2 regions of the Paenibacillus sp. FSL R10-2778 genome follow, and region 2 is predicted to be linked to the other one. Evidence: predicted binding sites of a transcription regulator. Region 2 holds the regulator's gene; the other holds the start of a gene.
The links. The regulator Rex, encoded in region 2, represses fermentation and respiration genes when NADH is low (regulators of the CRP and FNR family bind a similar motif). The targets are predictions, from matches to a motif close to TTGTGAAATATTTCACAA.
Positions count from the first base shown of each region.

Region 1: pflB (formate C-acetyltransferase) is a predicted target of Rex. The motif match lies at 10,782-10,799, and genes of this name have one in related genera.

Region 1 covers NZ_CP151956.1:4,987,195-5,002,512, forward strand. Annotated here, with positions in the region: gene NST40_RS22555 (ABC transporter permease subunit) at 1-325, opposite strand, end outside; gene NST40_RS22560 (hypothetical protein) at 573-725, opposite strand; gene NST40_RS22565 (response regulator) at 1,133-1,924, opposite strand; gene NST40_RS22570 (sensor histidine kinase) at 1,902-3,755, opposite strand; gene NST40_RS22575 (carbohydrate ABC transporter permease) at 3,784-4,614, opposite strand; gene NST40_RS22580 (sugar ABC transporter permease) at 4,614-5,498, opposite strand; gene NST40_RS22585 (extracellular solute-binding protein) at 5,627-7,033, opposite strand; gene pflA (pyruvate formate-lyase-activating protein) at 7,473-8,210, opposite strand; gene pflB (formate C-acetyltransferase) at 8,428-10,689, opposite strand; gene adhE (bifunctional acetaldehyde-CoA/alcohol dehydrogenase) at 10,944-13,565, opposite strand; gene NST40_RS22605 (extracellular solute-binding protein) at 13,974-15,318, opposite strand, start outside.
Region 2 covers NZ_CP151956.1:4,715,542-4,730,859, forward strand. Annotated here, with positions in the region: gene NST40_RS21280 (DnaD domain-containing protein) at 1-645, opposite strand, end outside; gene asnS (asparagine--tRNA ligase) at 677-1,975, opposite strand; gene NST40_RS21290 (acetate kinase) at 1,997-3,205, opposite strand; gene NST40_RS21295 (3-hydroxyacyl-CoA dehydrogenase NAD-binding domain-containing protein) at 3,202-4,074, opposite strand; gene NST40_RS21300 (AAA family ATPase) at 4,208-5,710, opposite strand; gene NST40_RS21305 (hypothetical protein) at 5,703-6,245, opposite strand; gene NST40_RS21310 (DUF5590 domain-containing protein) at 6,656-7,174, opposite strand; gene NST40_RS21315 (amidohydrolase) at 7,347-8,648, opposite strand; gene NST40_RS21320 (redox-sensing transcriptional repressor Rex) at 8,635-9,288, opposite strand; gene dinG (ATP-dependent DNA helicase DinG) at 9,419-12,280, opposite strand; gene NST40_RS21330 (hypothetical protein) at 12,407-13,048, opposite strand; gene panD (aspartate 1-decarboxylase) at 13,159-13,542, opposite strand; gene panC (pantoate--beta-alanine ligase) at 13,535-14,425, opposite strand; gene panB (3-methyl-2-oxobutanoate hydroxymethyltransferase) at 14,426-15,292, opposite strand.

The DNA.
Region 1 (15,318 bases), 270 kb from region 2:
ATAGCGTCAGTATAATAAACGCTGTATTATACAATAATGTATTCCTCGTAATGATCCAGGCCGTCTCCGTCGAGATTAAATATTTGAAGTTCGCTAACCCGACCCAATCACTACCCAGAATCCCTTTTTGGTAATTGATATCCTTAAATGCAATTACCGTTCCTAACATCGGTATGTAGTTATTGATGATTAGAATCACTATCGCAGGTAACATCATCAAATAGAACACCCAATATTTCTTCATTACTCTAAGAAAATTCGGCGTTCTTCCCCTGCCTGGTTTCTTTACTTCTGACAAGCTGACGGAAGGATTCGTCACACTCATTTTTGGTTCCCCCATTCTCCATCATCCCATTCTTAAGCCCTAATTACTCTTGCTTGCCTAACGTTTTGCGTATCCTCCTTACACTCTAATTAAAACATATGATAATTTATGGGAGTATAGGGAACATATTATATTTCTATAAAAAAAGAGACGATTATCCTCGAAAATCGAGGAAAACCATCTCTTCAGCCTCTAATAGAGGCAAAAAATTTAATTAATCATAGCTTATGTACCTTAATCGCATTTATCACAGCCAAAGGCTGGTTGATAATCTTTTCTCTTCATCACAGCCAAGGGCTGGTTGATAATCTTTTCTCTTCATCACAGCCAAGGGCTGGTTGATAATCTTTTTCTCTTCATCACAGCCAAGGGCTGGTTGATAATCTTTTCTCTTCATCACAGCTAAGGGCTGGTTGATAATCTTTTTCTCTTCATCACAGCCAAGGGCTGGTTGATAATCTTTTTCTCTTCATCACAGCCAAGGGCTGGTTGATAATTTCTGCCTTAGATTAACTAGGCAATCAGTCCTTGTGTTCCCAGAGAGGCCCACATCCGCAGGTGTGGGACGGCCCCTATACTACTACGAAGAGGGGTGAGGGAGAAGGAACGGAAAGGAAGTTTGGAACTGTAGGAGCGTAGCGTTCGCCTTTATCCTCGGATTTCAACCGCTAATAGCGGTTTCTAATCAAGAAATCTGAGGATAACAGCGACCGGAAGTCCAAACATTCCTTGGAGCGACGCTAACCTCACCACTCAGCAACAAACATTCCTTGCAGCGACGCTAACCTCACCACTCAGCAGCCGACCTTACTGCACTTCGGTCCGGCATCGGTCGCGATACTCCTTAGGCGACATACCTGTCTGCTTCTGAAATACCTTGGTAAAATAACGCCGCTCCTGATAGCCAACTCCCGAGCCAATCATCGTAATACTCTTATCACTGTTAGTTAGCATAAACTTCGCAGCTTCAATTCGTTGTAGGGTCACGTATTCCACGAAGGTCATAGCAAAACGATTCTTAAATAAGAGACAGAAATAACTGCCACTAATCCCGATCTTATTCGCCACTTCCTCAATCCCAATATCAGAATGGAGATGTTCTGTGATGTACTTAGCTGCTTGGTTCATCAGCTGATCCGGTGTTTTTTTGCCAGAATCATCTTCACCTTCAGGGATTTCCTGAAAAATTGGAATGCTATTATACAGTTTATTCTTAAACTGCTTACTACGGATCTTAGCCCCAATCTCCCGTACCTTATTGCCAAGCTCTTCATAATGTATCGGCTTACAAATATACTCTTTAACACCTAGCCGAATCGCTTCCCGTGCATAATCAAACTCCTGATATCCGGTAAGAAGCAGCACCTCGCTATCCAATCCCATCTCCCGCAACTTACCGATAAAAGTTAACCCGTCCATCACTGGCATACGGATGTCACATAACACAAGATCAGGCTGTTTCTCCTCGGCAATACGCAAAGCATCCATTCCGCTTCGCGCCATACCGACAACCTCCATCCCCATCTCCTGCCAAGGCAACACCCTGTTCAGATTATTCAGAATTGGGGCTTCGTCATCAACCAATAATACTTTTAGCATAATGATCTTCCCCCTGCTCGTATTTAGGTATGACACATTGGATAATAGTACCATGACCTGGACTAGAACAGATAAATATTCCGTACCTGTCACCGTATTCAATGCGGATGCGATCTGCTACACTGCGAATACCAAGACCTCTGCGTTCAAGATTCATCCGGTTATCCCGTTCAGCCTTAACTTCTTGCTCCACAGGATCATTCACAATATATTGAAAAATAGCTAACTGAGACGGTGTAATACCAATACCATTATCTTCAATACGTAAAATCAAATCCCCCTGCTTCTCCCAAACCTTCACAGAAACATGACCTTTGTAATCAATGCCCTCAAATCCATGTTGAATGCTGTTCTCTACAAGCGGTTGTAAAGTGAGTTTAAGAATACCGCAACTCATCAATTCACTCGGAATATCGATCTCATATTCAAACAAATCTTCAAAGCGGAATTTTTGTATATCCAAATAATTGCGCAAATGTTTAACTTCTTCATCCAGCGTAATCTCTTCCCGATCCTGAATGCTAATTCGCAAAATACTGGCCAGCCTGTAGACCATCTCACTAACTTTTTTGCCTTCATTCTGTATAGCGAGAACATTGATTGATTCTAATGTATTGAATAAAAAATGTGGTTTAATCTGTGCCTGCAGAACACGCATCTCAGCTTGATTCTTGCGACGCTGCTCCACATGAATTCTGTTAAACAACCCATTGATTTTATCCATAAGATCATTAAAACCCTTAGCAAGCAGCGTTAACTCATCATTTCCTTTAACTTCTACCCTAGTGGTCAGATCTCCGTCTTCAACCCGGCGCATAAAACGAACTATGACAGCGATGCCGCCGGTAATCCGGTTCATAAAAAATAAATTGAAGATCACAGCTGCCAATAAGCAAAGGAAAATCACAGCGACGAACCAGCGAGCAAATACTGTAACTTCGTGAGACAACGTATCCCAAGAAGTCACAGATACCAGACTCCATGGATAGTCCTTCAAATGATACATGGAAAGAATGCTTTTCTCCCCGTTGTACTCTGTTTTGAAACTCTGAAACCCTTTTTTAAAGGTAATTTCTTTATCCGCGAAAGACTGGAAGTCCTGTCCATCCAGCTTTTGATCTGGGTCAAAAAGAATCATTCCATCATCATTTACAAGCATAAAGGAAACATCCTGATTGCTATCCCCAATTTTTAAATTGCGAAATATGGATTCGAACTCCCAATTCTTGATCTGCACAACTAGGATACCTATGTTCTGAAAGAAGCTCAATTCCTTCACTAGCCGAATTTGTGTAAACACAGGTTCAGTACCCGTAAGCTCGGGATACTCGTGAGGAGCCAGCCATTTCGGCACACCATTTAAGTCCATAACTTCCTGGTACAGATCACTTTTTTTGAATGTATCATAGGGTAGCGTTCGGAAATTTTCCTTGTTAAAAAGCGACACGATTTCAGAGTTACCTCTACCGTTAAAATTGTACAAAAATGCATAACTGATCGATGGATGATTAAACAACAGACTACGGAAATTGCGCTGGCTCGCATTCAGATTCAGTTGCTCAGCATCAGTCAAATCCTGGTTGTTAGGATCATCTGCACTAAGGGCCATATGAAACACCGAGGTAGCAATTCCGTTGTCTGTAACGTTATCCATATCTTTTAATACATTAGAAATACTGTAACTAATCGCTTTAAGTGAGTATTCCGACTGCTGGCTGTACTTTTTCTCAATAGAATTATAAGTCACAAAAAACATAAGCATGCCTAGAATAAATAAAGGAATGATAATCAGGCCCAAAAATGCCGTAAATAATTTATAGCGCAAATTCATCGGCTAGTGCTCCTGACTGAGAATAAGGTTATCCTTTTACGCCACCCGCTGTTACACCTTCAATAATCTTCTCCTGAAGAATTGCATAAATGATTATTACCGGCAGTACGCTGAAGACGATACCGGCTGACATTTGTGCATAGTTCATCTGGTATTGATCACGGAATTGGACCATACCTACTGGAAGCGTTCGCAGCTCGTCATTCGACAGGAAGTAGTTAGCTAGCAAGAACTCGTTCCAATTTCCCAGGAAATTAACAATGAATACCGTAACCATAGCCGGAACCGTTAGAGGTACAATAATTCTAGCAAAGATACCCGGTGCCTTCAAGCCATCCATGACCGCAGCTTCTTCTATTTCTCTAGGTAAATTTCGCATAAATGCTGCTAAAATAATGATGGTAAATGGAATCGCATTGGCGATATAAGGAATGATCAACGCCCAGTGGGTGTTCAGTATTCCTAACTTACGTACGATCGTATAAATCGGTAGCATTAAAGCATTATTCGGGATGAGCATTCCTACTAAAACCAGTGAGAACAAAATAGTATTCCATTTCCCCTGACGCATCCGCGTAACCGCAAAAGCAAACATAGACGCAAGCAGAATGGACACTACAGAGGCAAGGATCGAAATGTACAAACTGTTGAAAAAGTAAGTACTAATCTTGGCATTTACCCAAGCCTCCACGTAGTTATTGAAGACGAATTCCTTTGGGATGCCAAAAGGATTAAGCGCAATCTCATTATTATCCTTTTTCACAGATGAGAATAATACGAATAGGAAAGGAAACAGGATCACTAACAAATAGAATAAAAGGGCAATATGTGGCAGACTCTTTTTCAGGGCGCGTGGCATCAGTATTCAATCCTTTCTGTACGACGTGCAATCAGCAGCTGATAAAGGACTGTAACCACCAGTGTAAATGCAAAGATCAGGACAGCGATGGCATTTCCGTATCCATACTTAAAGTTCGTGATCGCATATTTAATCATGTAAGTTGCCATTACATCGGTTGAACCTGCAGGTCCCCCCTTAGTCATAACGATGACGATATCCGCAGCTTTCATTGCTCCAGCAATGGATAGCATAATTACAACCGAGATGATCGGTACGATTAGTGGGAGCGTGATACGAGTAGCGCGTTGAAATCCAGTTGCGCCGTCAATGGCTGCAGCTTCATCCAATTCACCAGGAATAGCTAGAATCGCCGCTAGGACCATAACGATATAAAATCCAGTCCACTGCCAAGCGTTCGTCAACAAAATAGAAAGCATTGCAAATCTTTCATCTGACAGCCAGTAAATAGGATTAATTCCTACTAGACTAAGGAGCTTATTAAAAAGTCCAATGTTGGGCTCATAGATAAACCCCCAGAGAATACCGATAACCGCTGTAGACATAATGGAAGGCATAAAGACTGCTGTCTTATATAAGCCCTTTAACTTCTTCACATTAGAAATCAATAACGAGAAGAATACGATCAACGGTACCTGTATACATACGGAGAAAAGAATAAACCAACCGTTGTTTTTAACGGATATCCAGAATCGTTCATCTCCTAGTGCTTTCTCATAATTACTTAATCCGGCTGATTTAACCGTCTCCGATACACCGTTCCAACTAGTAAAGCTGTAATAAATAGAGCTAAAAATGGGGTAAATGAAAAACATCGTGAACAATATCAATGCTGGAAGAACGAAAAGGAAAAACACCACTGGATTTCTTAATGCTTTATTCATGACTACCTCCGGTTGCTTTGACATCTGGCGAATAGTGAATGCTTCAGATCAAGTGCAAACACATATTTTCTTTGATTTTAAAAATGTACCCTGGATTTAGCACCAGGGTACATTCAGTTTGCAGCTATTTATTCAACTGCTGCGTTTGCTTCTTCTTGTACCTTTTGCAAAGCTTCGCCCATTTTCTCAGGAGTCGTCTGATCGCCAATCAGTTTTTGAATTTGAATGTTACTGATTTCTGTAGTTACATCAGCTTGAACAAGAGAGTCAAATGCTGGGAACGAAGATTGTGAGTTGTTAAGTACACCTACGATTTCGCTCATCAGATCATCAGTAATATTCTCATTCAATACGTTTTGGTCAATCTTCATTGCTGGCAATACACCATCTTCAACAAGTCCGCGCAATTGCATTTCTTCATTAAATAAGTTTTTAATAAAAGATTTCACAGCAGCCAATTGACGTGGATCTTTCTCAGCAGATGCAGAGAAACCATAACCATTGTTCACATCGCGCATCAATGCAGTTTGGTCACCCGCTCCGCCTTCAACTGCTGGGATGTTGAAGAATCCAACTTTACCGATCAAACCTTCGCCAGATTGGCCCGTTTTAAATACGGAAGATTTCCAAGTACCATCATACAGCAGGATCGCTTCACCACTAGTGAATTGTGTTGTGTATTCAGCATATTCAAAGCCAAGTTCGCCTTTTTTGAAGTAGCCTTTATCAACCCATTCTTTGTATTTCGCAAATCCTTTTACTACATTTGGATCAGACCATTTAGCTTCGCCTGTTGCAAATTTAGCAGTTACATCCGGACCTGCATAACGTGACCACAGGTGGTTAGCTAACATAAGTGGTACCCAACCAGCTTTGGATGCACCAGCCAAAGGTACTTTTCCATCAGCCTTGATATCAGCCAATTGTTGTTCCAATTCAGCAAATGTTGTTGGAGCCTTCCAGCCCTTGCTTGTATAGTATTCTTTGTTATAGAAGAAACCTTCACCAGAACCACCGATAGGCAACCCATAGATTTTTCCTTCATAAGTGAAAGGATCAAGATTTGAGAATTTATCCTTAATTCCAAGTTCCTCAAGGATTGGAGTCAGGTCAAGTAATTTACCTTCTTTAGCATAGATCTTGGAGTCAGGGCTACCGAACAGATCGAAGATTTCCGGTGGATTACCCGCAGCCATTTCACCACGCAATTTTTCTTTACGGTTTACATCTGAATCTACCCCATCGAGTTTAAAGGTCAGACCCGGTACATCCTCTTGTACTTTGTTAACTACTTCTTCGAGAATAGCCAGACGTTTCTGCTTGTCTGCACCGATTTGAGTGTGACGAATCGTCATTTCAAATGGCTCGTTATTTACCGGTTCTTCTGTTGCTGGAGCATTTGTAGCGGCTGAGTTAGTCGCGGTAGCGTTTCCATCTCCTTTGTTAGAAGACGCATTGTTGTTGCCTCCGCAACCAGTCAGTAAAGCTGATGATACGAAAATCAGGGACAATAGCAAAGTCATACTTTTTTTCATTTCTTGTGACCCTCCCTATATATTGATGTGCTTTACACTTCTTATTATAGAAAACAGACTTCATTATCGTAAGGTTAAGATTCATCCACTATAGGGATAAAAATCTCTAATGTAAGCGGAATCAACTACATGATAAGTTATATTTTATAACATTAAAATGTTAAATCGCTTTATTCATTTGTTTTTCTCATCACAAAAGTTTGTTTTTCTTTAAAAACATTTAATTAAAATATAAAATTAGTCATATTACCTGACATATTCATTTATTATCTACCCCATAAACCACGTGTAACTATAGCATGTCTTTATTAGAAATAATATATAATTCCCCCTCAGAGGAGCTTTACCCCCTCCCTTTTTACTTCCTCATAACAAAAAACCGCACCTTCAGTGATGATCAACCACTGAGGGTACGGTCTCTCTTAAAAATAGATTTCTATTATACCAATGCCGTTTGCTTACGACCTTCTTCGACCAAGCGATATGCCCGTTGCACTTCTTCTTCTGTTGGAGAAGGTACTCCATCCAGTTCATAAGCTTTGCCGAGCATTTCCCATTTATAGATACCCATCTGATGATAAGGTAAGATTTCGAATTTCTCGACGCCATTTAAGGTTCCAATATAACGACCTAAGTTAATGAGATCCTCTTCACGATCATGAATACCAGGAACATATACATGTCGGATCCACATCTTACGATTATGGTCTGAGAGCCAGCGTGCAAGCTTCAAAGTTCGATCATTGGATTTACCGGTTAATTTGATATGCGCTTCTTCATCAATATGCTTCAGATCAAGCATAACCAAATCTGTTACATCCAATAAGTCATTAATCTTGTCACCTTCGTTGTAACCATTACTGTCTAATGTGGTGTGCAAATTCCAACGCTTCTTCACTTCCGTAAATAACTGCTTTACAAATTGCGCCTGCAAGGTTGGTTCTCCACCGGATACAGTTAACCCGCCACCGGATGAACGATAGTAGTTTATATATGGCTCGATTTCCGAAAGCACTTCTTCAAGAGTCATTTCTTTACCTTCATCTAAAGCCCAGGTATCAGGGTTATGGCAATACTGACATTTCAGCAAGCAGCCTTGCATAAATAAGACAAATCGAATACCAGGTCCATCAACGGTTCCAAAGGTTTCCAAAGAATGTATGCGACCTTTAATCATAGGATGTCATCCTTTCGCCACGCCAGACTAACAGTCCCTTTTTCAACGATGAAGATCCCTGTCCTTGAGACTGTCATATCCCTATATCGCGGCAATAAAATTTAAAATTTTAACAATTCTCAAACAAGATATTACCGCCCTTGAGACAAGGGCGGTATCTTCCTTGCAATTATTTCAATAGTAGTACTAATTCAAAGATCTTCATGACAGGAACAAATTACATCGAACCGTGGAATGTACGGTTGATTACATCCATTTGTTGTTCACGAGTCAGCTTGATGAAGTTAACTGCATAACCGGATACACGGATAGTCAATTGTGGATAGTTCTCTGGGTGCTCCATAGCGTCCATCAGCTGTTCACGGTTAAATACGTTAACATTCAAATGCTGAGCGTTGTTATGGAAGTATCCATCCATCATGTGTACCAGGTTAGACTTACGGGAATCCTCGTCTTTACCAAGTGCCTTAGGTACGATGGAGAACGTATTAGAGATACCATCTTGTGCATCGGAGTAAGGCAGTTTAGCTACAGAGTTCAGGGAAGCCAAGGCGCCTTTCTTGTCACGTCCGTGCATTGGGTTAGCACCTGGTGCGAAAGGTTCACCTTTCTTACGTCCGTCAGGTGTAGTACCTGTCTTCTTACCGTACACTACATTCGAAGTAATGGTCAGTACCGATTGAGTCGGCACAGAATCACGATATGTTTTGTTTTTACGGATCATAGTCATGAAGGTTTCAACCAATTCTACTGCGATGCTGTCAACAGCATCGTCATTGTTACCGTAGCAAGGGAATTCGCCTTCGGTTTCGAAATCGATCGCAATACCTTGTTCGTTACGAATAGGTTTTACTTTGGCGTATTTAATTGCGCTTAGTGAGTCAGCTGCAACGGACAGCCCAGCAATACCACAAGCCATCGTACGCAGAATGTCACGGTCATGCAGCGCCATTTCGATACGTTCGTAAGAATATTTGTCATGCATATAGTGAATGATGTTCAAAGTGTTAACATAAGTCTTAGCCAACCACTCCATCATCGGTTTGAAACGTTTCATTACTTCGTCATAATCCAGATATTCAGAAGTGATCGCTGGGAATTCCGGTCCAACTTGTGCTCCGGATTTTTCATCTACACCACCATTGATAGCATACAGTAATGCTTTTGCCAGGTTGGCACGAGCACCAAAGAACTGCATTTGTTTACCGATACGCATTGGAGATACGCAGCAAGCAATCGCATAATCTTCACCCCAGTATGGACGCATTACATCGTCATTTTCATACTGAATTGCACTAGTTTCGATGGAAACCTTAGCACAATATTTTTTGAAGGCTTCAGGCAATTTTTCGGACCACAGTACAGTTAAGTTTGGTTCCGGAGCTGGACCCAAGTTGTACAGGGTGTTCAAGAAACGGAAGCTGTTCTTAGTAACACGAGTTGTTCCGTCTTCAGCCATACCACCGATGGATTCAGTTACCCATGTTGGGTCGCCGGAGAACAGATCATTATAGTCAGGTGTACGCAAGAATTTCACGATACGCAGTTTCATTACGAAATGATCGACGATTTCTTGTACTTGTTCTTCAGTCAAAGTACCTTCAGCAATATCGCGTTCTGCATAGATGTCCAGGAAAGAGGACACACGGCCCAGGGACATCGCCGCACCATTTTGCTCTTTAACTGCTGCCAGATATCCGAAGTATACCCATTGAGTAGCTTCTTTGAAGTTGGTCGCCGGTCTGGAAATATCCATACCATGAGCAGCTGCCATTTCTTTCAATTCGCCAAGTGCACGAATTTGTTCGGACAGCTCTTCACGTAAACGAATGATATCTTCAGTCATGGAATCTACTTCAAGCTCAGTTTGTTGTTGTTTTTTGTCTTTAATGAGGAAATCAATACCGTACAGAGCAATGCGGCGGTAGTCGCCGATGATGCGTCCGCGGCCGTAAGCATCAGGAAGACCTGTAATTACGCCGGATTTACGCACAGCTCTCATGTCTGGTGTATATGCATCAAATACGCCTTGGTTATGCGTTTTGCGAATGTTCGTAAACATGTCAACGATGTTTTGTGGAAGCTCGAAGCCATAAGCCTTCGTAGCATCAACCATCATCTTGATCCCGCCGAATGGCTGGATGGAACGTTTGAAAGGAGCATCAGTCTGTACGCCTACAATTTGTTCCTTGTCCTTGTCAATGTAGCCTGGAGCATGTGAAGTGATTGTGGAGACAGTATCTAGGGAAACATCCCATACGCCGCCTCTTTCTCTTTCTTCCTTGCTCAATTGGGAAATAATCTTCCACAGTTCAGTTGTGTTACTAGTAGGTCCTACGAGGAATTCTTCGTTTCCTTCATAAGGCTTAATGTTGCTTGCGATAAAGTTGTTAACGTCAACTTTTCTGGACCATTTACCTTTTGTAAAACTTCTCCAACCGGATTTCACTTCTTGTACATCTTTTTCAATCACCGACATGCTAAATCCCTCCATCTATATTTATATTATATTTGTAGAGATCGCGGGCTTGAAGGTTGATCCCGTGTCTCGTGATCCCAAGAAAAATATGGTTGTTCGAAAATTCACAATCATTGTTCCATATATGGGACCGTTGTTTATATAAACATTTTAGTTTATTTTCTATAAATAGACTGTGACAAATATCACCTTTCCGGTGATATTTGTCACTTATATCTAATCCACAACCATCCTATTATCTACTTAACCAAATATTAATTATCAAATCTTCCGTAGAAAGCATTACGATATACATCTGCAAGTTCAGATACCAGTGGCAGCTTAGGATTGGCAGTTGTACATTGATCTTCAAATGCACGGTCAGCCAAGTAATCTACATGGGATTCAAAATCCTTAGGATCAAAGCCCAATTGTTGGAAGGATTCTTCGATACCCAGTTTTTTGTTCATGTCGCGAATAGCATTGATCAGGCTAGTTACACCTTCTTCAGTTGTGCGAGCTGGCAATCCCAGAATACGGGCGATTTCTGCATAACGCTCGTCAGCTACGAAGTGTGAATATTTAGGGAACGAAGCGAACTTCGTAGGTTTCTTAGCATTGTAACGAATAACGTGTGGCATAAGGATCGCATTAGTACGACCGTGAGCAGTGTGATATTGACCGCCCCATTTATGCGCCAAGCTGTGGTTAATACCCAGGAAAGCATTAGCAAAGGCCATACCAGCAAGTGTTGATGCGTTATGCATTTTTTCACGGGCAACTCTGTCGCCTTCAAGAGCCGATTTTTCAAGGTATTGGAATACCAATTGGATTGCTTTAATTGCCAGACCATCCGTGTAGTCACTCGCCATAACAGATACATAAGCTTCGATGGCATGTGTCAATACGTCCATACCTGTATCAGCTACAGCAGTTTTTGGCAAGCTATATACGAACTCTGGATCAATGATAGCTACGTCTGGAGTTAGCTCGTAGTCAGCCAAAGGATATTTAGTGTGTTGTTCAGTTGTTTTATCGGTAATAACTGCAAAAGATGTTACTTCCGAACCTGTACCCGAAGTAGTTGGAATCGCTACAAACTTAGCTTTGTTTCCAAGTTTAGGGAATTTGTAAACCCGTTTACGGATATCCATGAATTTTTGTTTCAGACCGTTAAAGTCAGCGTCTGGATGTTCATAGAATAACCACATTCCTTTTGCAGCATCCATTGGGGAACCACCACCAAGTGCGATGATGCAGTCCGGTTGGAATCTGTTCATCATTGCTGTACCTTTTTCAACTGTGGTTGTCGATGGATCTGGTTCAACTTCCGAGAACACTTCGATCGCTACAGGAGTTTGGCGTTGACGCAGGTAATGTTCAACTCTCTCAACATATCCAAGCTTAACCATCATTGGGTCAGTGATAATTGCGACACGTGTGATATCAGGCATTTTGGTTAGGTACTGAGTAGCGCCTTTTTCGAAATAGATCTTGTCAGGTACTTTAAACCATTGCATATTCACGGTACGACGATTCACCCTTTTCACGTTGATCAAATTAATTGCTGTAACGTTTTGCGACACGGAGTTACGACCATAAGATCCGCAGCCCAGCGTCAACGAAGGGATGTTAGTGTTATAGATATCGCCGATCGCACCATGAGTGGAAGGCGAGTTAACGAGAATACGTCCTGTTTGCAGACGGTTGGAGAACTTCATGATTACTTCTTCATTGTTGGAGTGGATAGCCGAACTATGGCCCATACCACCAAATTCAACAACTTGTGCTGCGCGTTCAATACCTTGATCTGCGTTTTTAACTTTGTAGCAAGCAAGCACAGGACTCAATTTTTCAGCGGACAATGGATATTTAGTGCCTACACCTTCAAGTTCTGCTACCAGAATCTTAGTGCCGGCAGGAACTTGAATGCCGCACATTTCAGCAATTTTCACTGCGGATTGTCCAACGATTGCTGGATTAACCGCACATTTATCAACGTTCATAGCGCCGCTAGTAAGTTTGGCGGCTTCTTCTTTGTTAACAAAGTAGCAGCCATTAGCGATCATTTTCTTTTTCACTTGATCGAAGATTGGTTCTTCGATAATAACAGCTTGCTCGGAAGCGCAGATCATACCATTATCAAATGTTTTGGAAAGAATGATGTCCGTTACGGCTTGATCGATATCCGCGCTCTTTTCGATGAATGCAGGTACGTTACCAGGACCTACGCCAAGAGCTGGTTTACCACAGCTATAAGCTGCTTTTACCATTGCAGAACCGCCAGTTGCAAGAATAAGTGCAACGTCAGGGTTATTCATCAAAGCGTTTGTTTTGTCCATCGTTGGCATTTCAATCCATTGGATACAATTCTCAGGTGCGCCAGCTTTTACAGCCGCATCATGAAGAATTCTAGCAGCTGCTGCACTACACTCTTGCGCAGATGGGTGGAAACCGAATATAATAGGGTTCCGTGTCTTAATCGAAATCAACGCTTTAAACATCGTGGTGGATGTAGGGTTGGTTACCGGTGTGATACCCATTACAATTCCGACGGGCTCAGCAATTTTTTGGAAGCTTTCATAAGCATTGTCTTCAATAACGCCTACTGTTTTATCGTATTTAATTCCGTGCCAGATATATTCTGTCGAGAAGATGTTTTTAGTAATTTTGTCTTCGTAAACCCCGCGGCCAGTTTCTTCTACAGCCAATTTAGCGAGGTACATATGTTTGTCGAGTCCAGCCAACGCCATTGCATGAACGATTGTGTCAACTTGCTCTTGATCCAGCGCCATGAATGCCTCATGTGCTTTTTTCGCTTTATCCACCAAAGTCTGAATATACTCTTCAGCGGTAGTTTGTTTAACTTGGGCGGCGACTTCGTTCTTAACTGCCATCTCCCTCGTCCTCCTGTCAATTTTTAGGTTGTTTTTCTCTACACATTTATCTTATCACATCATTTCCACCTTGTATAGTGAAATCTTTCACAAAGTATAAAGTTTTTTTGATTTGTTTTCAAAGCGCTTTCATTCGATCATATTATAGGTGTTTTACCATTATTTATGCTGTATTATTCCTTAAATCTAAAGTTTATGTTTAAAAAGACAAGAACCGATACCCATTTTCTACCTTTCCGCTCGCAAAAATATTTTAAAAATGCAAATCTAATTTTGTTGACACTCTATTTTTCCCATGACCCTCTAAAAAATAGTCGGGAGCCATCCGTTGGGTTGATTTATAAAAATATCAATAATATAAACATAAAAAAACCGACTCCTAAAGGAGCCGGTTCTGTCCTTCCTTGCCTATTCTACTTTAATTGTATCGAAGAATTTCTCTTGCACTGTTTTTGCAGCAGCTTCAAGCTGTGTCTTGGAATCTGTTCCCTTTTTGGAGAACAGCTCTTGAATTACATTGGACATGGTTGCGTAGTAGTCCTGTGTATTGTATTGCGCTTCCGGTTTACCGTCCAGCAAGCCTAAAATATCAGGGCTGTATTGATATACATTTGTATATTTATCATACACAGCTTTTGTTTTCTTGCCGAAGTCAGAATCTGCAGAATAGTAATCTAAGAGCGGCGGAATAAAGTATTTGCCATCCGTTGTACGTTGTTGCAGAACCGCATCCAGTGCTTCTAGACCTTTATCGGAGAAGTAATCAAATGTAATATAACGGAATGCCATTTCTTGCTCGTCTGGTGTTGCATTTGGATTGATTACAAGGTAGTCACCACCAAGTACCCCAGTGTGTTTTCCGCCTTTTTCCATCGCAGGCATTGGATACGTAAGTACATCTTCTGGTTTCAGACCGCCTTGATTCAACGCTTGCTCAATAACACCGTCAGATCCAGCCATTACCATTGCTGTACGACTTTGTTGGAATGCGCCTACAGCATCACCCCAGCCCAGTGCCCAGTCCTGAGGAATCGCGTTTGCTTCCCATCTAAGTTTCTTGTAGAAATCCAGCGCTTTAATCCCAGCCTCAGAATTAAAAGTAGCTACAACCTTACCGCCTTCAATCTTCTGAATTTCACCGCCAGCTTCGAACAGGAAGTTGGTCCAGTTCCAGCCTGCTTCATTCCCTTTACCCATTGGAGCAATACCGGAAATCCCTTTTTTGGTATCAGCTACACCTTTCGCGGTATTCAGCATATCATCCCAAGTCCAATCCATAGATGGAACAGCAACGCCTTTTTCATCCAGCATTTTTTTGTTGATCATTGTGGTTGTTACATAACCCTTTTGAGTTACGCCGAATACTTTTCCGTCAATGATAAATTGATTTTGGAGAACCGGGTTAATTTGATCCTTAAATTCGTATTTATTCCACAGATCCGTAATGTCAGCTACCCAGCCTTTTTCAACTAGGAATTTTGCTTCTGTAGCGTAAGTGTTAAAGAAGGTTGGAGCTTCATTCGCTGCCATTTTGATGCCGATTTCACTTACATTGTACTGCCAATCGTCTTTGACGATTTCAACATTCGGATACTCCTCTTGGAAACGTTTGATCTTGTCATCTTCCTGTGCTCTAACTTCGGTTAGGTCAGGGGTTGGATAGTGAATTTTGATGGTCACTTTTCTTTGTGTGATATCATCAGTTGGCGCTGCTGTAGCACTGCCAGCATTATCTGTTGCAGCATTCGTTGGC
Region 2 (15,318 bases):
AACCTTCCCCGCAAATACGGATTCCTTGAGTGCTAACAGAATCAGCTCCTCAGGATATCGGTCTTGATCCACCCAGCTGGAAATCGTCTCACATTCCATTGGAGACAGCGGGCGCCCGAATTCCTTCTCGAAAATACTGAATAGATTCCGGCTTTCCTCTTTATCTCCAAGAGAAGAAGGAGATATGGGGGGAGTTCCGAATCCTCCACCTGACGCAGCAGCCCGGGGAGCTGATGTTGCATATGCCCCCTTGTCCTTATCTTGCTCATTTTCTTGTACAGCTGTCGCAAGATAAGCACCTAGCTTTCCATATAGCCCTGAGAAATTGTAGCGTTCATAATGGATATCTCTTAGCTCATCGTTGTCTCCATCGATGCTAATGAAACCCTCCTTCATGAGCTTCTGCAATTCTCCGGCCAGAACGGAAATGCTACGACCAGTTACGACCTGAAGCTCCTCCAGAGAAGGGAACTCAATCCCTTCCACTTGCCTGAAGGAGAGCAGATGAATCAGCAGCATGGCTTCACTTCCGCTTAAATTCAGCTTCCGGTAATACTTCAGTAAAGCGTAAGGTATGACGGCCATTCCGTTCTCCAGACCGAAGGAGACGCCTTCGCTCCAGGTACTCCATGTCTTGCCGTCCATGTGCTTCCCCCTTTGTTCAAATCCTAAGAACTTATGGGTAGAGGCGGTACAGTGTACGTGGGAATGGAATAGTCTCACGTACATGGTCAAGACCACAGATCCAAGCTACAGTACGCTCAAGCCCAAGTCCAAAACCGGAGTGAGGTACAGATCCGTAAGTACGCAGATCCATGTACCATTTATAAGAATCCATCGAAAGATTGTGCTCTTTATAACGCTCTTCAAGCAGCGCAGGATCATCGATCCGCTGTGAACCCCCAATAATCTCTCCATAACCTTCAGGAGCGATCATATCAGCACACAGTACGACTTCAGGACGATTTGGATCCGGCTTCATGTAGAACGCTTTGAATGAAGCAGGATAATGAGTAATAAATACAGGTTTATCGTATGCTTCAGCGATTGCTGTTTCATGAGGTGCACCAAAATCATCACCCCAAGCAATATCTTCAAAGCCTTTATCATTCAAGAACTTGATCGCATCGTCATAAGTAATGCGTGGGAATGGTGCTTTGATATTCTCCAGCTTGGAAATATCGCGGCCTACCGCTTCCAACTCCGCACGGCAATTCTTCAATACGGATTGCACTACGAAGCTAATAAACTCTTCCTGAACCTTCAAGCTTTCTTCATGATCTGTGAAGGCCATTTCCGGCTCGATCATCCAGAACTCGATCAAGTGGCGACGAGTCTTAGATTTCTCCGCACGGAAGGTGGGTCCAAAGGAATATACACGGCCCAGTGCCATAGCTGCAGCTTCCATGTACAATTGTCCGCTTTGGGTCAGGTAAGCATCCTCATCGAAGTATTTCGTGTGGAACAAGTTAGTAGTTCCCTCTGCTGACGTTGGCGTCAGAATCGGAGGATCCACCTTTGTAAATCCGCTCTCGTTGAAGAACTGTTGGATTGCCCGGATAATCTCCGCACGAATAACCAGAACAGCCCGCTGCTTCGAGGCACGGAGCCAGAGGTGACGGTGATCCATCAAGAAATCAACGCCATGCTCTTTCGGAGTAATTGGATAATTCTCTGTAAGGTGCAGAACTTCAATTCCGGTAACAGTCATTTCAAAACCGGATTGACTGCGAGGCTCCTCACGAATAATACCGGTCACATACAATGAGCTTTCCTGTGTGAGGCTCTTAGCTGCATCCCATACCTCTTCAGGCACTTCTGATTTCACTACAACTCCCTGAATATAACCTGTACCATCGCGAAGCTGCAGGAACTGAATTTTACCACTGGAGCGCTTGTTGTTTACCCAACAACCGATAACAACACTTTCTCCAACATGTTCATTCACGTTCTTGATTACACTCTTGTTAGCCATGCCTTCAATCTCTCCTCTAATTTAGCCGTTAATTCCTTGCACAATACGGTTTGTATCACGTGCGATGACAAGTTCTTCGTTAGTCGGAACTACAAGCACCTGCACTTTGGAATCTACCGTAGAGATACGACGCGGGTCGCCGGAGCGAACTTTATTAGCTTCAACATCCAACTCAATACCCAGGAACGTAAGGTTATTTAGCAGTTTCTCACGTAGCAATGAAGCATTTTCACCAACACCAGCAGTGAATACGATAGCATCTACACCGTTCATAGCAGCCGCATAAGAACCGATATACTTGCGCAAGCGGTACTCATACATTTCAAAAGCTAGCGTGGAATTAGGCTCACCTTTTTCCATACCCTCAATAATATCACGCATATCACTGCTTACGCCCGAAATTGCTAGAAGTCCACTATGTTTGTTCAACATGGAGTTAACTTCTCCTACGGACAATTCTTCCTTGTTCATCACGTAAGGTACAATTGCTGGATCAAGATCACCACTGCGAGTCCCCATCATCAAACCTTCCAGAGGAGTCATACCCATGGAAGTATCCACAGACACTCCATCTTGAACTGCAGTTACACTACCTCCGTTACCGATATGACAAGTAATGATCTTCAGATCTTCCAACGGACGCTCCAAGTACTCCGCAGCAGCTTTGCTTACGAAGTCGTGTGATGTACCGTGTGCGCCATAACGACGAACTTTATATTTATTGTACAGTACTCTAGGAATCGCGTACATATAAGCTTTTTCAGGCATTGTTTGATGGAATGCAGTATCGAATACAACAACCTGCGGTACACCCGGCATATTTACTTCAGAAGCCGTAATCCCCATCATTGCTGCTGGGTTATGCAGGGGTGCAAGGTCAAACAATTGACGAATTTTAGTCTTGGCATCAGCGTCCACAAGTGCGGAAGCTTTGAAGAATTCACCACCATGTACTACACGGTGACCCACAGCATTGATTTCTTTAATGGATTCAATAACGCCATGCTCTTTATCCGTTAGGCAAGCTAGAACTTTACGAATCGCTGTGTTATGCTCCAAAATTTCACTTACTTCTGTTACTTCAGCTTTACCAGTAGGTTTATGGTTCAGAATGGAGGAATCCATCCCGATACGTTCCACCAAACCTTTAGCCAAAACGGATTCATCAGCCATATTGTACAATTGATATTTTAAAGAAGAACTACCGGAGTTAATTACTAGAATATTCATATACGGTCACCATCCTTGTCGTACTGGAAGAAGCCTTCGCCTGATTTCATACCCAATTGTCCTGCACGCACCATCTTCTTAAGGATCGTGGAAGGACGATATTTCAGCTCACCATATTCACGGAACATATTTTCGAGTGCAGCAAGAACCGAATCCAGACCAAATCTGTCAGCCATTTCAAGCGGTCCATATTGGAATTGATAACCAATACGCATAGCATCGTCAATATCCTGTGCGGAGGCAACGCCCTCTTGCAGTACATGCATAGCTTCGTTGATAAACAAGCAAATGAGGCGTGATGTTACAAATCCTGGGGATTCATAAATCATTACACCTTTTTTCTCAACAATTTCATCAACAAAGGATTTTGTATCTTCAAAAGTAGCATCTGAAGTTTTCAGACCGCGTACAATTTCAACAAGATCCACTTTAGCTACAGGGTATATGAAATGCATTCCGATCACGCGTTCCGGATACATTGTAGAACTTGCAAGTTCAGTCAAGCTAAGTGTTGACGTATTGCTGGCAAGAATAATGTGGTTTGGACATACTTGATCCAGTTGATTCAATATTTTTTTCTTTTCTTCTAAATCCTCAACGATTGTTTCGATAACCATGTCACAAGAGCTCAGCTCTGCGAAATGTGTCACTTTTTGAATGCGGCTAAGAATCAGCTTTTTCTCAGCTTGAGTGATCGCCCATTTCTCCAGTTGCTTATCTAGACTTGTCTCGATCATTTCGTAGGAGTAGTCCAGTTTCTCAGGGGTTTTCTCCACCAGCAATACATCCAGGCCCTTGGCTGCCAGCATTTCGGCAATCCCTTGTCCCATTGTGCCACCGCCGATGACACCAATTTTCTTGAAATTCATAAAAAAGTCTCCATCCTTTCAGGTATCTATACTTTTGTATTGTACCTTGTCTGTCGCAAAAATTTATAAAGCCCGACATATAATGATATCTTAGCATGCCTGAAAAGTAAAAAAAAATAACCAGCATAAATATTTATGCTGGTAAACGCACGCTGTCACGAAATTGACATCGAAATTGCTCTCCAGAGAGCACTTCTTCCTTCATTAAAATGTCAAGGGAGTAATCAAATACATTTCGTTGCTTTTCAAGGTGGTCGTGAGTACGTACCATCAATTCATCCAATATTTTACTGTTTTCCTTCATAAGCTCTTCAGTGGTAACCATTTCCAACTTGGCGATGCCCAACGAAGTCAATCCGGATTTCATCATGGTTTCGACAATATTCAGGGCCTGATCAAAATCGCCACGCGAACCTGTGCTTCTTCCGCCATAATACATTTCTTCTGCAGCCGCTCCACCAAGTGCGATCATAATCTGATCTTCTAGATAATCTTTGGTGTACAAATACTGCTCTTGCTGAGGATTGTGACGTACATAACCAAGGGCTTGCCCCCGCGGAGTCAGCGTAACCTGACTAACACTTCCCGGACGAAGCAGTTCTGCCATAATGGCATGTCCCAATTCGTGGATTGCCACCCGTTTTTTCTCTTCGTGGTTAGTTTCTCTGTCCGTTTTTTCCCCCATCATAACCTTGTCAATCGCCATCGACAGATGCCGCTGCTCAACCTCTGTCAATTCCTCACGCATCATATAAATTGCTGCCTCATTCATAACACTTTCGAGCTGAGCACCGGAAAAACCATAGGCTTCTTCGGAAATTTTGTCGAGGTTCACATTGGCATGAAGCGGCTTATTTTTGGCATGTAATTCGAGAATCGATCTGCGGCCTTTTTTATCAGGCATGTCCACTTGAATATGACGGTCAAACCGGCCAGGACGCAGCAATGCTGAATCAAGCATTTCTTTACGGTTAGTGGCTGCTACCAGTAGAATGCGTGGTGTTTCATTGTTATAGATCCCGTCCATCTCAGTCAACAGCTGATTCAAGGTCTGATCATATTCTCGTTGCTGTCCGCCTTCACGCTTACCGCCAATTACGTCAATTTCATCTATGAAAATAATAGCGCTTTGCTTGTTTTCCTTAAGGGCGCGGGTACGGGCATCCTTAAACAAATCGCGGATACGGCCGGCACCGACACCTACGTACATTTCTACAAACTCACTGCCTGATGCTGCAACAAATACAGAGTTCGTATAATGTGCTGCTGCTCTAGCCATAAGGGTCTTACCTGTTCCTGGAGGGCCTGTAAGCAGAATCCCTTTCAAAGGCCGAATCCCGAATTTGCTGATTTCCTCATGCCGGATCAAAAAATCCAACGCTTCACGAAGCTCCTGTTTTGCATTGTCTTGCCCGCCAATTTCTTCAAAAGTAAGCTTTGAAGGTCCATCCTTCTTGCGTTTCTTCCCGGCACCTGCATTTACCGCAAGTCCGCCTCTTAAATGAGCAATGATAAGTAAAGCCGTGAGCATCCCAGCAGCAATTACAATCGGGAATATATTAATGCCTAGAAAAGCCATGAAAATAAACAAGACAGGAACAAATCCGATTAGAATTTCTTTAAGGTATTTAGGCATTATTCCATACCCCCAATGTCGCAGGTTTTCGCGGCAAAATAATAAATTTGCTTTCTTTTCCATTACTCAAGCTTACATAGACATTATTGTCGTCAATTTCTGTTGAGGCTATCACATTTTTATATTGCGGATATTGCGCTTTGAGTCCATCAAGTTCTGTGGGTATAAGTGTATATTTACGGCTCTCCATGGCTTCAGCTACAGAGAACATCGCTTTATCCCAGTATTCATCCAGCAATTCACTGGAGTTCTGTTCTACATCAAGTTTTAGTGTACGTCCATCAATCATCGATTTTCCTTCTTGGGAGACGTACTGAACCAGCTCACGTAATTTCGTGCCTGGCTGGAGATCAAGTTTCAAAGTGACCTCATTGCGGTTAATACTGATATGAGAATTATTGACGCCCTCATATTGAGATACAATCTTCTGAAGTGGTTCCTGCATTGCAAACTGACGATACAAAAAGAAGCCACCAAACAATAGAGTAGCCGACAGTAGAGACGTTATCAGCACAGGTACAAGACGTAATTTCAAGAAACGTCCTCCTCTCAAAGATGACAAAATATAAAGCTCATTATAATAATTTATAGCTACTTGAGAGCTCATCAGAGAGACTGAAGTCTCTTATTGCTGTTCTAATTACAAGTAGTAGTATATCACAGGTGTATATACTAATTTCAAAATAAATGTGAATATATTTAAAATTTAATTTTTTAAATATTTCCATCAATACCAAATAAATTCCTCACTTTCGACAAAACCGGCCTTGATTTTTAATCAATCGGCCTATTTTCGTATGTGAATTTAAGAGAATATTCGATGATAACCACCCATTCAGTATATCACTTAGTATATCACTTTTGTACATCAAATAAATGTAAACAAGCGAACTTATTATAAGTTCGCTTGTTTACTATGACACCCTTAATTTCCTTATGTTCAGCTTAACTTTTAGGTAAACTGTAACCTTCGCCCATTCGGGACCCATCCGAAAAGCGATAAAATTGATAATAATACCGACCGCTCTGTTTATAAAAAAGCTGCCAAGCATACTCTCCGTTATATACTCCCGGCAGCAAGCGTTCAATCGTTATGTCCGGAAGATCAGCTTTGATAATGCCGCGTATTTGGGCTTCCGAGGTTCCTTTACTTAGTTCCTCAGCAAACACTGCGTCGTCGCCTTCAGCAAATTTTCCATCTACCGTAAAGCGGACCCAGACCATAAGAGCAGTCCCGGCTTCATTTTTCCCTGTTAATACCCAGTACACTGCATTTTCATCCCAAACCGATTTTTGTGCTTTGGTTACCTCTGTTAGACCCGCTCTGGTTTTGGCAACATCCTTAGCGATATCACGCTCGTTCCATTGATCTTTCATAATATAGGCATAGAACTGGATAAGTCCAAACCCCAGGAGCAGAATCAGAACTGACCCCAGGAGGATCCATTTTTTCCTTTTCTTCAAGGTACAGCTCCCTTTCTAGTAATATATCTTTTTTGATTATATAACACACCCGCGTGTTTATCCAAAATTTCATAATTTTCTAGCTTTCCCAGCCTTAAAAATACACAAAAGGCCGCAACTTTTGCTAAAAGCAAAAAGTCGCAGCCTATTATTTATTCGTTATTCTCCAGACTTAACGCTTCAATAAACCTTCGAAGGCTTCTTGCGCTTTACGCCGGATAGCTTCCTCATCCAGGGTTAAGCATTGTCCATGCTTGATGACCTGTTTACCATTCACCCACACATGCTCAACATCCTTAGCGCTAGCAGAGTAAACCGCATGAGACAACAGATCTGTGTGTGGCAGCAAATGCGGCTGATCGATATCAATAGCAATGAAATCTGCTTTCATCCCTACAGCAAGTCTGCCTACATTATTTAAAAAGATGGACTGCGCGCCATATTCTGTAGCCATACGCAGAGCCTCTGGAGCTGGAACAGCCGTTGGATCACCGCTGACACCCTTATGAATGAGAGCTGCAAGCCGCATCTCTTCAAACATATCCAAGTTATTGTTGCTTGCCGCGCCATCCGTGCCAAGAGACACCTTCACACCAGCTTTTAGAAGATCAGTAACCCGAGCCACTCCGCTAGCCAACTTCAAATTACTGCCCGGATTATGAGATACACCCACATTATGGCGAGCCAAGATCTCAATCTCTTCATCATTTAAATGAACACCATGTGCAACTATCGAGGGACGTGTGAACATGCCAAGCTTCTCTAAGTGAGCTACAGGACGCAACCCGTAATCCGCCACATTTTGTTCCACTTCACGTTTCGTTTCGGACATATGCGTATGCATCGGTAAATCCAGATCATGCGCTGCCTGCACGAACTTAACCAGGAAGTCCGGAGGGCAAGTATAAGGGGCGTGCGGCGAGATCATAGTAGTAATTCTGCCTTCAGCCTTTCCATGCCAGTTACGGGCAAAAGAAATCGCTTCCGCAAGCTTGTGATTCTGTACATCCTCTGGACATAACCCGATCACACCACGCATCAATACGGAACGGATACCTGATAACTCAGCTACCTCGGCTACTCGGTCCATATGATCATACATATCGAGGAAGGTCGTAGTTCCACCCTTCAGCATTTCCAATACAGATAAGGAGGTTCCCCAGTATACATCATCACCGGTGAACTTTTCCTCCATTGGCCACATCTTCTCCTGAAGCCACACTTGTAGCGCTAAATCATCTCCATATCCACGCAGCAAAGACATCGCCGCATGACCATGTGTGTTTACAAGTCCAGGCATGAACAGCAGACGGCTGCCATCAACCACTTGCACTCCAGCTTCCATCTGAGGCTCTTCTTTTCCTATGTAAGTGATTAAATCATCTTCAATAGTCATATATCCACTCAGAACCGGCTCATCCGTTCCCGGAGTCAGAAAATACCCGCCCTTAATTATCGTTTTATTGTTGTTCATGTTCGCTTTCTTCCTTTCCATCCCGCAAGTAATAAGCAAGACTTTGCAGATCAGTTGTAAAATCAGCTGCATGCACCCGGATATTCGGTGGTGTCTTCAGAATCACAGGGGCAAAGTTCAAAATCGCTTCAATCCCAGAAGAAATGAGAATATCTGCTACATTTTGAGCTTCTGAATCAGGTACGGTAATAATGGCAATGCGAATACCTTGCTCACGAATCGTGCTGCCTAGTTCATCCATCGGTTGCACAGTAAGGGAGTTGATCTTACGTCCAACCTTAGGAGCGTACGAATCAAATATAGCCGTGATTTTCATAGTATCTTTAAGATATGCATTGTAATTAGACAAGGCATGTCCGAGATTACCTGCTCCAACTAAAGCTACATTAAGCTGTTGATCCAGCTTCAGGATATGACGGATTTTCTCAATAAGATACGTTACATCATAGCCGATACCTTTTCTGCCGAAGTCACCAAAATATGCTAAATCCTTACGAATCTGTGCGGGATTAAGATCAAGCTTTTGTCCAAGTTCCTGAGAGGAAACTGTTAATATTTCGCGATTCTGGAGATCATTCAAAAAACGCAAGTACACAGGCAGTCTGCGAACAACGGCTTCTGATATTTTATCCGATTTCATATTTTTCCTCCTAAAAATAGTAATGTTCTTGTGAAAATCCATATTCAAACGTCTACCTCTCCTTATTAAGGACGGTACTGTAACACACCGCCCTTAAGGATAAGGAGGAGCTAAACTGAAGACGAGCGTTTTAAGAAGCGCCGCCATCCTCTAGCCATTCCGCTATGCGAGGGACCATTTGATCAGTAAGCATATGCTCCATTTTGGGACCAGGCAATGAATAAAGGAAATACTTCCCGTAATGAGATTCAATAACCCTTGTATCATAAACAATAACTATTCCGCGATCCTGCGCCGTGCGAACCAGTCTTCCGAATCCCTGCTTAAAACGAATAACCGCTTGAGGAACAGATAATTTCATGAACGGATTCTTCTTCTGGGCCTGTAATAACTCCGACTTCGCTTCCGCCAACGGGTGATTCGGCGGTTGAAACGGAAGTCTCACGATGGCCAGGCAAGTCAGTGCTTCACCTGGAATATCTACACCTTCCCAGAAGCTGCTCGTCCCCAGCAATACGGATGCTGCACTGTCCTGAAAGCGGCGGATCAGCTTGCTCCGGCTGCCACCTTCCACGCCTTGACCAAGCACCGTAATCTCTTGTGAGGCTAAAGCCTCTTTAAGCGGATCATATACCTGACGCAGCATTTTATAAGAAGTAAACAGAACCAGCATCCGCCCACGTGTTGTTTTAGCAGCTTCCGATAATGACTGTACGAGTGTATCGACAAATCGAGCATCGCCCACACTGCCCTTCACACTAGGAAAATCACGCGGTATAACTAACAGTGCCTGCTCGCGATACTTAAAGGGAGAAGGAAGAAGTGAGGTCATTAGACGTCCTTCTTCCGCAGCTTCGTTAAGTCCGAGATTATCAATCATAAATTGAAAAGATTTATCTACAGACAGCGTCGCCGAGGTAAGCACGATGCTTTTTTTCTTATCGAAGAACAACTCTTTAAGCTGGCTGCTAACATCCACAGGGACAGCATACATCTGCAGTGATTTGCTGCGGTAATTCCCATTTGCCTCCAGCCAATATACTACATTATCGTCATTCAGCCCCATAAAGAATCTTACTTGCTCACGGATGGAAGCCAAATCCTTAAATAAACCGCTAATATCAGTAACAAGACTGTCTGCTGAGGATTGGCTTTCCTGGTCGCGCATCTCGTTAAGCATTTTATCACCCTTACGGATGATGTCGCTTAACGTCAGATTCATAGTGTTCTCTAGTGCAACCAATTCATCCCAATCCTTCGGCTTACGGGCGGGAATCAAACGCATAACCAGTTGTCCCGCTTCCCCTGCCCCTGCATCACTGCGTTCCGGCAAAAGGCTGAACAGCTTGTCGCTGAGTGCATCCCAGGTTTCTTTGACGGTAAGCAGATCCGGGTAGATCCGATCGATGACTCCGCTCCATTCTGAAGCCTCTTCACTGCCTGACGACTGTAATATCTGGCGCAGAGCAGGAAGCTGTCCGTTTCGGCTATCTTTATACAGCCGCGATAATGTGTGTGCCACAGTGAAATGCTTCATATGCATGCCAAGATGTTTACCAGCCACATCTTCTAAATGATGTGCTTCATCAATGACAAGATGCTCGTAAGCCGGAAGCAGCTGGTGCCCAGCCTTAACATCTGCGAATAGCTTGGAGTGGTTCGTAATAACCACGTCAGCAATCCCAGCTTCATGCTTGGCCCTATGATAATAACATTTGCGGAACCAAGGACAAGAACGGCCCAGACAGGAATCGGTATCGCTTGCCACCGTCTCCCAGAAATCACCGCCCCGGCCGCTTAAATTCAGCTCTTCATCATCCCCTGATTCACTTTGAGTGAGCCATACAATCATCTGAGCGGCAGTAAGCGCATCTTCCCTTGGGCTTATAAAGTCCTTTTTATTAATTTTATGCTCAAACTTACGCAGACACAAATAATGCCCTCTTCCCTTAAAAATAGCAGCTTTAAACGGAAAAGGAACTACCTGCGTTAACAAAGGGATATCCCGCTCGCGCAATTGGTCCTGCAGATTAATGGTATGAGTGCTGACCATGACTTTTTCATTGGTGCGAACGCTTTGATAAATGGCAGGCAACAAATAACCGAGCGATTTACCGGTTCCTGTGCCCGCTTCGATCAGTAGGTGTTTGTCTTCGGCAAGTGCCGTCATCACCTCATTGATCATAATATCCTGAGCTTCCCGGCTTTCATACTGCGGTAATGTGTCTTTAAGTCGTTTGGTTACTTCGTCCATATAATCAGTAAAAGATAAATTCGCTAGCGGATTCTCAGCATGCTCATCTCTAGGTGGCGCTAACTCCGTCCAATCTCCTACTGCAAGCGCTAATTGACGATAGAAAGTCAGATCACCTTCGGGCTGTAGCGTCTCCGCTTCCCGCTCTCGCAGCAGACCATCAAAGTACCAGCCCAGATCACTATCCTCTTCGGTAAACAGCTCACAGAGTCTCTGGATCGTAAGCAGCGGCAGCTCGTAGAGCTCCTCAAGACATTTCAACAGCACTAAAGCAGTCGCAAGTGCATCACTATCTGCCTGATGCGGATGATCATGTGTCACTCCAAAATGAGCACTGACAGAGCTTAGTTGATAAGATGTGAGCGAAGGAAAGCAAATTTTCAGAAAATCAATCGTATCCAAAATCCGCCCTTGAAATGGCAAATAACCACAACGATCTAAAGCATTTTGTAAAAAATGGAAGTCGAAAGCGACATTATGCCCTACAAGCACAACATCATCCAAGAGCGGAACAAGCTCCATCATCATCTCATCCAGCTCAGGCGCATCCTTAACATCATCATCGGTAATCCCCGTCAGACCTGTTATAAAAGGAGGAATCGGCGTTCCGGGCTTGACATAGGAACCATATACCCGGGAGATGGACCGGTCTTCTTCTATAATTGCAAGGCCAACCTGGATAATTTCACCCACGGATTGGGTTCCTGTTGTTTCAAAATCAAGCACGGCAAATTTCATTATAATTCTATTCCCTTTCAATTGAGACTCTTAATCAGCATAACAGAAGTTGCGAAAAAAGGCGATGCACACCACTGGTTCAGGGGATGCATCGCTTGAATGGAAATTTCCAAAACCGTTATTCTTTTACAAAAGGGAAACCAGCTGATTTCCAAAATGCAGCTTCCCTCCACGACGGCGGCATACCTCTAAGTTAACGTTTGGTTCCGGAAGCGCAGGGTCATGCTGCAAAGCAAGATCAAACAATTCCTGCGCTTCATTGAAACGTTCCTGTGAGGCTCGTATGCACCCTAAAGCATTATAAACCATGGCTTTCAGCTTGGTTTCCCGTATCAAGCCCAGCATATGGTTCAGATGACTCCAAGCGGCCTCACCGTCACCTTCCTGCAGATAAGAGATGGCTAAATATAATCGAGCAGCCAAGCTATCCGGGTATTGCGCAATAACTTCTTTAAACTGATCAATACACTTTCCATACATCAGCAGCTTATAATACCCCTGACCTCTTACAAAGGAATCCATACACAGCTCTGGTGCTTCCTGTTCCGGCACTTCCTCTTCGACCACTGCTGTAAAATCCGCACTTTCGCGAAAGGAACTAAGCTTCTCAGCAAAAGCGAGCCATTCATCCATCACTTTGTCGCTCAGTCTATGCAGCATATTATAATTGCATAAAAGCTCGTTCCGGCGGGCACCCTCCGCTGTAGGGTAATCTGTTACGATCTCCTGAAGCACCTTGTTCATTTCAGCAAACAAATGTTGAAACATGGGCGATCCCCCTTACTGAAGATGAAATCAGTTCAGCTTGCCTGACTTCATTTTCTGCGAGATCGAGGTCTTTCATCCCTGCCATTCATTACATGGCGTAAGTCCATACATTATGCGATTGTAGCATGCAATTCATGATCAGCCAGCTTCACTGGTTTGTTATTCTCATCCACGAATACCACCGTTGGCTTATGTGACTCCAGTTCTTCTGAGGACAACATCGCATAGGAAATGATAATTACTGTATCGCCCGGCTGAACAAGACGAGCTGCGGCACCATTAAGACAGATCACTCCGCTTCCACGCGGTCCAGGGATTACATAGGTTTCCAGTCGCGAACCATTGTTGTTATCCACAATTTGAACTTTTTCATTCTCAAGAATGTCCGCGGCTTCCATCAAGCTCTCATCAATGGTAATACTGCCCACATAGTTCAAATTCGCTTCCGTTACTGTTGCGCGGTGAATTTTGGATTTCATCATATGTCTAAACAAGTGCAGCAACCTCCTTTGGAATAAATACATTATTATCAATCAAGCGTGTTCTGCCAAACTTCACGGCGAGCGCTATAATAATTTCCCCATCCACTTCTGATAAAAGAGCTTCATCCTCTAATCCTTCAAGATCCGGGAATGTTAAGATCTCCGCGTAATCAATCAACGCTAAAGGGGAGCTGGAAATAACCGATGTCAACAATTCCCGCACTTCAGCAACGGTTGTTACTTTTCCTTCTTCAATGGACTGACGCGCTTCACGTAAGGAACGAGATAACACCAATGCCTGACTACGCTCCTCTGGAGACAAGAATACGTTACGTGAGCTGAGTGCAAGTCCATCCCCTTCACGAACGATCGGACAAGGAATAATTTCGACATTCATATTAAGATCGGACACCATTCGACGAAGCACAGCAACTTGTTGAGCATCCTTCAGCCCAAAGAAAGCATAATCCGGCTGTACGACATTGAAGAATTTATTAACTACTGTGGTTACACCATCAAAATGCCCAGGGCGGGAAGCCCCACAAAGCCGGGTAGTAAGCTCCGATACCGAGACCGTAGTCCGAGTAGGCTGCGGATACATTTCTTCCACACTGGGGATAAATACAATATCTACTCCCTCACGTTCAGCGAGTTCCAAATCACGACGCTCATCACGCGGATAGGAATCATAATCCTCGTTTGGCCCGAATTGCAAAGGATTCACAAAAATGCTCATTACCACTGTGTTGCTCATTTCTCCAGCCCGGCGAAGCAGACTGGCATGTCCGTCATGCAAGTATCCCATCGTAGGAACGAACCCAATCGGGGCGTGCCCACCTTGTCTCATATACTCCAAAGCTTCGCGCAGCTGCTCCATGCTTCTGACGACTCTCATTTATTTCCCTTCCTTTCTTGCAGCGCCATATAAAGATTCCAAAACCGTTTCATCTGCATTAAAAACGTGACGTTCATCTGGGAAGGAACGTTCCTTTACTTCCTTCACATATTGGCTGATGCCCTCACGAATTACATTACCCACATCCGCATAGGTTTTGACAAAACGTTTCTCACGGTAAGGTGAGGCATACCGCAGCAAATCATGGAAAACCAATACCTGTCCATCACAGTAACGGCCTGCACCGATCCCAATGGTTGGGATGCTAAGCGCTTCAGAGATCGCTTGGGCTACTTCTTCCGTTACCAGCTCCAGAACGATTGCAAAAGCACCTGCGGCCTCAAGCGCCTTAGCTTCATCCATCAGGCGTTGCGCATCTTTGGCATCTTTGCCTTGAATCCGGTAGCCACCAATCATATTCACGGATTGCGGAGTAAGCCCGATATGTCCCAGTACAGGGACTCCCGCAGCTACCACCGTAGCTACAGTCTCACAAATCTCGAGTCCACCTTCCATTTTGACGGCATGAGCCCGCCCTTCCTGCATTAATCTGCGCACTCCCCGCAGAGTTTCATCTACACTTCCGTGATAAGTCATAAATGGCATATCCGCCACGATAAAGGTGCTTTGTGCTCCTCGAGTTACCGAGCGGGTATGGTACACCATATCTTCAATCGTTACCGGTAAAGTTGTATCGTATCCAAGGACTACATTCCCAAGAGAGTCACCAACCAAAATAAGGTCGATACCTGCTTCTTCTGCAAGAACTGCAGACGGATAATCATAAGCGGTCAGCATGCTCAGTGGCACACCTTCTGCTTTCATTTTTTTCATTTTTACAATATTTAGCGCTTGTTTGTTTGCCATTTCTCTTTTCGTCCTCCTTTTTTAAG